DNA from 2 places in the Streptomyces odontomachicola genome. Region 1 is predicted to be linked to the other one. Evidence: riboswitches for the same ligand, from Rfam matches in the RefSeq annotation. Region 1 holds a riboswitch; the other holds the start of a gene.

Region 1 (3,961 bases):
CGTACGAGGCCCACATGTCCTCGAAACCGGCGTCGAAGGACGGCTCGAGGGGGGTCTGGTACAGCAGGTGGTGGACGAACCACAGGACCGAGTTGGCGATGCCGTTGTACGCGGCCGTGAAGGTGTGCTCGGGGATGTCCAGCATGCGGACCGGCTGGTCGCCGGTGTCCTCCGGGGGGAGGCGGTCCGGCTGCCGGGCCGCGGCCCGGCGGGCCGCCTCGCGGTCGCCTTCGCCGAGTGCGGCGCACACCCACAGGGCGCCCGCGTCCGTGCCGATCGCCGAGAGGCCCGAGACGAGGCCGCCGCCGCCGCGTTTCGCGGTCAGGGTGCCGTCGTCGGCGGGGGTGTAGGTCACCGGGCCGCGGTTCGAGGCGACGAGGACGCGGGCGAGTTCCTGGACCATGGTTCGGAGCGTAGCCCTCGCGCCGGGTGGCGAAACGTGGAGCCCCGCCTTGCTTCGGTCACCTTGCGCTACGGGGTGGCCTCTGGCTGCCCCTGCTTCCGGGGCTGCGCCCCGGGCCCCGTTGGGTGCGTGGTGGCGCGGGTGCGGGGGCTGCGGTCCGCTGTGCCCACCCTCCCCCAAGCTCTTCGACTTCGCTCCGAGTAGGGAGGTACCCCCCTCGCCCCGACGGAACGAATGCCCACAGCTCGTGCGGGGAGGCGGGGGCGGAAAAGGAGCTGCCGGCGCAAAAGCTACGCCGCCCTGCTCCGTACATACTCCGCGATCTCCCCCATCGGCGGCCGCTCCTCCGTGTCCACGGGGTGGGTGTGGGGGGTGAAGCCTGTGCCGGAGTCGGCTCGGGTGTACTGGGTCAGGGCCGCTCGCACCAAGTGGCCGCGGGAGAGGCGGAGTTGCGCGGTGCGGTAGATGGCCGCCGCCATCCGGCCGAGTGCCTGCCCGCTCTGGTGACGGTGCCGGCGTACGCCCACGTCCGCCTGCGCCAGGGCGTCGAGCCCGCACAGCTGGAGCGCGTCGATGAGGAGCCCGATCTCGACCCCGTACCCCACAGGGAACGGCAGCCGCTCCAGGAGCGAGCGGCGGGCCGCGTACTCGCCGCCGAGCGGCTGCACGAAGCCGGCGAGCTGCGGCCAGTGCATGTTGAGCAGGGGCCGGGCCATCAGCTCGGTGACCCGGCCGCCGCCCGCCGGGTCGGAGCCCATCGGCCGGTCGTACATGGCCTTGACGAGCTGCAACCGCGGATCGGTCAGCAGCGGGCCGACGATGCCGGTGACGAAGGAGGCGGAGAAGTCGACGAGGTCGGCGTCGACGAAGCAGACCACGTCGCCGCTGGTGGCGAGCAGCGAGCGCCACAGCACCTCGCCCTTGCCCGGCAGCGCGGGTATCCGCGGCAGCACCTCGTCACGGTGCACGACCCGCGCCCCGGCGGCCGCCGCGACCTCGCCCGTACGGTCGTGCGAGCCGGAGTCGAGGACGACGAGCTCGTCGACGAGCGGCGCCTCCTCGCTCATCAGCTCGCGCCGGATGACGGTGACGATCTCGCCGACGGTGCGTTCCTCGTTGAGCGCGGGGAGCACCACGCTGACGCTGCTGCCCGTGCTGCGTTTCGCGGACAGCAGCCGTTCCAGGGGGAGTTGGCGGTCCGCCGGGAAGGAGCGCCGCTCCAGCCACTCCGCCACTTCCGGCAGCACGTCGTGCTCCGCGGCCGGAACGGCCGCCCGCACGTCGTGCTGCGCTGCCCGCAGGGCCTGCTCAGGCCCAGGCTGCCCAATCATGCTCCCCATGTGATCCATCTCGCGGTTCGGACGACTATCTCAAGAGTCGGTGGCGTCGGTTACAGTCTTGAACAACGCGGATGGCGACCGCATGTCGGGGTCGCTTTGCGTCCGGCCCGCTCAGGGCCGCAGGCCGACCGCGGAAAACTTCATACAGCTCATCCAGAGGGGCAGAGGGAACGGCCCGTTGAAGCCCCGGCAACCCTCCAGTCAGGTTCGTGTCATCGCGAGGTCCCTGACTCGGGAAGGTGCCAATTCCGTCTCATGGCGAGATACGCCATGGGAAAGATGAGGAGAAAGGGCCTCGCCTTCATGGCTGTGCAAGCTCCTGAACAGGGCAACCGTAACGCCGACGCCGTCCGTCTCGGCCCCGCCGCCGCCCTGTCCTGCCGCGAGTGCGGGGAGCGCTTCCCGCTCGGCCCCGTCTTCGCCTGCATCGAGTGTTTCGGGCCGCTGGAGATCTCGTACGACCTTCCCGGCGGCGATCCCGAAGCCCTCCGCAAGCGGATCTCGGAGGGCCCCGACAACATCTGGCGGTACGCCCCGCTGCTGCCCGTCCCCGAGGACGTGGCCTCGAAGCCCAACATCAACCCCGGCTTCACCAAGCTGGTCAAGGCCGACCACCTCGCGCGCGAGCTCGGCGTGACCGGCGAGCTGCACGTCAAGGACGACTCCGGCAACCCGACGCACTCCTTCAAGGACCGCGTCGTGGCGATCGCCGTCGAGGCGGCCCGCGCCTTCGGCTTCACCACGCTCTCCTGCTCCTCAACCGGCAACCTGGCCGGCGCGGTCGGCGCGGCCGCGGCCCGCGCGGGGCTGCGGTCCTGCGTGTTCATCCCGCACGACCTGGAGCAGGGCAAGGTCGTGATGGCCGCGGTGTACGGCGGCGACCTGGTCGGCATCGAGGGCACGTACGACGATGTGAACCGCTTCTGCTCGGAGCTCATCGGCGACCCGCTCGGCGAGGGCTGGGGCTTCGTGAACGTGAACCTCCGCCCGTACTACGCGGAGGGCTCCAAGACCCTCGCGTACGAGATCTGCGAGCAGCTCGGCTGGCGGCTGCCGGACCAGCTCGTCATCCCGATCGCCTCGGGCTCCCAGCTCACGAAGATCGACAAGGGTCTCAAGGAGCTGATCGCGCTCGGGCTCGTCGAGGACAAGCCGTACAAGATCTTCGGCGCCCAGGCCGAGGGCTGCTCGCCGGTGTCGGCCGCCTTCAAGGCCGGGCACGACGTGGTCAAGCCGCAGAAGCCGGACACCATCGCCAAGTCGCTCGCCATCGGCAACCCGGCGGACGGCCCGTACGTCCTGGACATCGCCCGGCGCACCGGCGGCGCGGTGGAGGACGTGACCGACGCGCAGGTCGTCGACGCGATCAAGCTGCTGGCCCGCACCGAGGGCATCTTCGCCGAGACCGCGGGCGGCGTGACCGTCGGCGTGACGAAGAAGCTGATCGAAGAGGGCGCGCTGGACCCGTCGTTGACCACCGTCGTCCTCAACACCGGCGACGGGCTCAAGACCCTGGACGCGGTCGCGCCGACGACCGGGCCCTCGGCCGTGATCCGCCCGAACCTGGACGCGTTCCGCGCGGCGGGCCTCGCCTGAGCCGCGCGCGCTGATACGTACGCCGCGTACGCACGCCGCATCTCCGTACACCGCATCCCCGTACACCGCATCCCCGTACGCCGCATTCCTCCCGAACCCTCCGCACCCGCACCACGGAAGGCAGTAGCCCCATGAGCGTCAACGTCCGCATCCCGACCATCCTGCGCACCTACACCGACGGCCGTGCCGAGGTGACCGCCGAGGGCGGCACGCTCTCCGAGGTGCTGACGGACCTGGACAAGAACCACACCGGCATCGGCGCCCGCGTCCTGGACGACGAGGGCAAGCTGCGCCGCTTCGTCAACGTGTACGTGAACGACGACGACGTCCGCTTCGAGCAGGGCCTGGAGACCCCCACGCCTGACGGCGCCGGCGTCTCGATCATCCCGGCGGTCGCCGGCGGCTGCTGAGGCCGTCGCCGTCGCCGGCGCCTCGTCGCGCCGATAACCGAACGATTCGCGGGTACGCGCCGGTCAAGGGCTTCGCGCGGGCCGAAATTCCGCTGAATCGTCAACAGATCGAAAATCTTCGAATCGCCTCCTCCGGCAGCACCGGAGGAGGCGATTCCGCGTTCCGGGAAGCGATAAGGTTTGATGTCGCTTCCGTCGCATCCGCCCCACGC
Region 2 (3,961 bases), on a different contig from region 1:
GCGCTGGCCGTGTTCGGCGCCGGGGCGCGGACGCGCACGGCTGAGGAGCTGGCGGCGCTGCTCGCCCAACGGGCCTCCGCGCTGCCGCGGTTGCGCCAGGTGGTGCGGCAGGGGTGGAACCCGCTGGAGGCGCCGCGCTGGCACGAGGTGCCCTGGTTCGACGCGCGGGCCCACGTGGAGGTGCGCCACCTTCCGGCCGCCGCACGGGGATTGGAGGCCGCGGCCCTGGAACGTGAGGCGGCGCGGGCCGCCTGCGGGGCGCTGCCGGAGGGGGCGCCGCCGTGGCGGCTGCACCTGTTCACCGGGCGGCGGCCGGAGGAGGGCTTCGCGCTGCTCGCCGAGTTCCACCACGCCTCGGTCGACGGGCTGCGGGCGATGGAGCTGGGCGCCGCGCTCTTCGACCCGATGGAGGTGCGCGGGCGGACGTTCGGCGGCCCGCCCGAGGAGGGCCGGGAGGGCGGCGGCGGGGAGCCCGTCGGGGGAGTGCTGCGGTACGCCGATCCGCGCCGCGCCGTGGACGCCGTACGGGCCATCGCGGGGCTGCCGGGGCGGATACCCGGTCAGGTGGCGAGGACCCGCAGGGCCGCCGAGATCGCCGCGTCCGTCGCGGCCACCGCGGCGGGCAACGCGCTGCATCCGCAGGCCAGTCCGCTGCACGCGGCGGTGGGCCCGGCCGCCTGCGGCCGGGCCTTCGCGTTCCCCGTGCTGCCGCTGGACGCGGTGCACCGGATACGCAAGGCGCACGGCGGCACCGTCAACGACGTGCTGCTCGCGCTGTGCGCCGCCGCGCTGCGCCACCGCATCCAGGCCGCGGGGCACGATCCGGCGGCCCGCCCCGTACGGGTGCTGGTGCCGGTCAGCAGCAGGCGCCGCCCCGGCGACCCCCGGCTCGGGAACCAGCTCTCCGGGCACCTCCTGCGCCTCCCGCTCGGCGAGTCCGACCCGCTGGAGCGGCTGCGCCTGGTGCGCGAGGCGATGCGCGCGCACAAGGAGCGCGGCCCCCGCCGAGGCCCCGGCGCCTTCGCGCTGCTCACCGACCTGGTGCCGCCCGCCGCGCACCGGCTGGCCGGGCCGCTGCTGCGGGAGTCGGCGCCGCTGCTGTTCGACGCGCTGGCCACGAGTGTGCCGTTGCCTGACATCCCGTTCACGCTCGACGGGGCGCCGCTGCGCGCCCTGCACCCGCTCGCCCCGCTGGCCGGAGGACACCAGCTCGCGGTGGCGATGACCCCGTACCGGGGCGCGGTCCACTTCGGGCTGCACGGCTCGGCCGACGGCGCCCTGCCGCCCGCCGCGCTCGCGGGGGCGCTGCACGGGGCGCTGCGGGAGCTGTGCGCACTGTCGTAGCCGCGGGGCTGCGAACCGCGAGCGTGAGCCGTGAGCCGTGAGCCACGAGCCGTGAGCCACGGGCCGCGCGGGACCGGTGGCGTGCGTGCCGCCGGTCCCGCCATACGGACACCCTTGCGGAACGGGCGATCACCTGTGCCATACTCCTGCCCAGGTCACGAGCGACAGCGAAGAAGGCCCCGGCCCGCTGTCCGGCAACCCTCCTGCCGTGGTGGGGTGCCCCGGGTGATGACCAGGCCGCACGACAGCAAGGTCTGCGGCAAGCACGGATCCCTCAGCCAGGGGTCCTGGTCTTCGAGGGAGCTTTCTCGTGAGTCAGCGAATGCGATAGGGCCGCGCCGGTCTCTCCGGTAGCGCCGGCCCTTCTCCGGTTCTCCGCATCCTCAAGCACCGCGTTCCGCGCGCCCGTCGCCCGGGCCGTGCGTCGCCACGCGTGTGTCTCGCCTGCCTTCGTACGGGAGTTTTCCGCCATGTCGTACCTGTCCTCCGCCCAGTCCGCGCCCTCCGCCGTCTCCGCGCCCACCGGCTCCGCCGCGGCCGGGACCGCCGATGCGGAGCCCGCCTGCGCGCCGCTTCCCCTGCCCGTCCTCGGCCGCGACGTCAGCGTCCCGCTGGTCACCGGCGGCGAGGTCAGCTACGCCGCGCTCGACTACGCGGCGAGCGCCCCCGCGCTCCAGCGGGTGTGGGACGACGTGGCCGCCTACGCCCCGTACTACGGCAGCGTGCACCGCGGCGCGGGCTACCTCTCGCAGCTCTCCACCGAGCTGTTCGAGCAGAGCAGGCGCACGGTCGCGGAGTTCACCGGGTGCCGCGAGGGCGACGAGGTGATCTTCACCCGCGCCACGACGGACTCCCTCAACCTGCTCGCCTCCGTACTGCCGCAGGGCACCCGGGTGTTCGTCTTCGAGACCGAGCACCACGCCTCGCTGCTGCCCTGGCGCGGGCACGACACCACGTTCCTCGACGCGCCCCGCTCGCCCGAACAGGCCGTGCACACCCTGGAGGAGGCGCTGCACCAGGCGCCGAAGGGTCCCAAGCTGGTGTGCGTGACCGGCGCATCGAACGTGACCGGCGAGATCTGGCCGGTGCGCGAGCTCGCCGAGGCGGCGCACCGGCACGGCGCGCGCATCGTGGTGGACGCCGCGCAGCTCGCCCCCCACCACCCGGTGAGCCTGGCCGAGTCGGGCGCCGACTGGATCGCCTTCTCCGGGCACAAGCTGTACGCGCCGTTCGGCGCCGGGGTGCTCGCCGGTCGCGCCGACTGGCTGCGCGAGGCCGAGCCCTACCTCGCGGGCGGCGGCGCCAGCCGCAAGGTGTCGCGCACCGCCGAGGGCGGCGTGGAGGTCGAGTGGCACACCACCGCCGCGCGCCACGAGGCCGGTTCGCCGAACGTCATCGGCGCGTACGCCGTCGCCTCCGCCTGCCGCGCGCTGACAGCCGCCGGTTTCGACCGCCTGGTGGAGCGCGAGCGCGAGCTGCTGGAGAAGCTGGAGTCGGGCCTGGCGGGAGTCGAGCAGGTGCGGGTGCTCTCGCTGTTCGGCGAGGGCACCGACAGGGTCGGGGTGCTCTCCTTCGTCGTGGACGGCTGGAACAGCTCGCACTTCGCCGCCGCGCTCTCCGCCGAGTACGGAATCGGCGTACGGGACGGGCTGTTCTGCGCGCACCCGCTGCTGCGCACCCTGCTCGGCGGCGAGGAGAGCGACCCCGGCGAGTGCGGAGCCCCCGAGGCGGCGCCCGGCGAGAAGTCGCTGAACGCGATCCGGGTCAGCTTCGGCGCCGGTACGCCGGACGAGCACGTCGAGCGCTTCGTGCGGGCCGTGCGCGAACTGGTCACCGACGGCGCGCGCTGGACCTACCGCACCGAGGACGGGCGCTGCGTGCCGGACAGGACCGGCGCGGGCTCGGGCTCCTCCGGCTCCGAGGGCTGAGCGGCCTGGGCGCCCGCCGGCCTGAGGCGGGTGCCCAGCAGGACCATGCGCAGGGCGTGTTCGGCGGCGTCGGCGAGGTATTCGGCGCCGCGGTCCAGGGCCTCGGCGAGACCGACGGGCGCGGGCAGTATCGACCGGTAGGCGTCGATGCCCGCGGCCCGCGCCTCGTGCGCGCCCTCGCCGAGGGTTCCGGCCAGCGCGAGTACGGGGCGTCCGTACCGCTTCGCCCTGCGCGCCACCTCGGCCGGCACCTTGCCGCGCGGGGTCTGCCCGTCGAGCGAGCCCTCCGCGGTGATCACCAGATCGGCGCGTGCCAGCCGCGCGTCCAGGCCGAGGCCGTCGAGCCCGAGCCCGTCGAGCAGCACCTCGAAGCGGGGGAGCAGCCGGGCGCCCAGCGCCGCGAGGCCCGCGCCGAGCCCGCCGGAGGCGCCGGTCCCTGGCCCGTACCGCAGGTCGGTCACCGCGCGCGGCCACCCGCGCAGGTCCCGCTCCAGCACCCGGGCCCAGCGCTCGAGCCCGTACGAGAGCCGCTCCGTCTGCGCGGCGGTCGCGCCCTTCTGCGGGCCGAAGACGCGGGCGACGCCGCGGGGGCCGCACAGGACGTTGAACGGGTTGCAGGCGACGAGCAGTCCGGCCTCGCGCAGCCGCGGGTCGAGTCCCGCCGTGTCGATGCGGTCGAGCCGGGCCAG

What was found. Region 1 has a riboswitch for S-adenosylmethionine ahead of thrC (threonine synthase). Riboswitches for the same ligand answer to the same signal wherever they lie in the genome.
Region 2: another riboswitch for S-adenosylmethionine. It lies ahead of ABEE00_RS12235 (aminotransferase class V-fold PLP-dependent enzyme); the one in region 1 lies ahead of thrC (threonine synthase).

The regions. Positions count from the first base shown of each region.
Region 1 covers NZ_JBCFOK010000001.1:150,830-154,790, forward strand. The annotation lists gene ABEE00_RS00820 (alpha,alpha-trehalose-phosphate synthase (UDP-forming)) at 1-403, opposite strand, end outside; gene ABEE00_RS00825 (glucosyl-3-phosphoglycerate synthase) at 694-1,650, opposite strand; SAM riboswitch class I at 1,890-2,029, shown strand; gene thrC (threonine synthase) at 2,047-3,339, shown strand; gene ABEE00_RS00835 (MoaD/ThiS family protein) at 3,471-3,749, shown strand.
Region 2 covers NZ_JBCFOK010000005.1:489,235-493,195, forward strand. The annotation lists gene ABEE00_RS12230 (wax ester/triacylglycerol synthase domain-containing protein) at 1-1,344, shown strand, start outside; SAM riboswitch class IV at 1,498-1,616, shown strand; gene ABEE00_RS12235 (aminotransferase class V-fold PLP-dependent enzyme) at 1,815-3,272, shown strand; gene ABEE00_RS12240 (glycerate kinase family protein) at 3,197-3,961, opposite strand, start outside.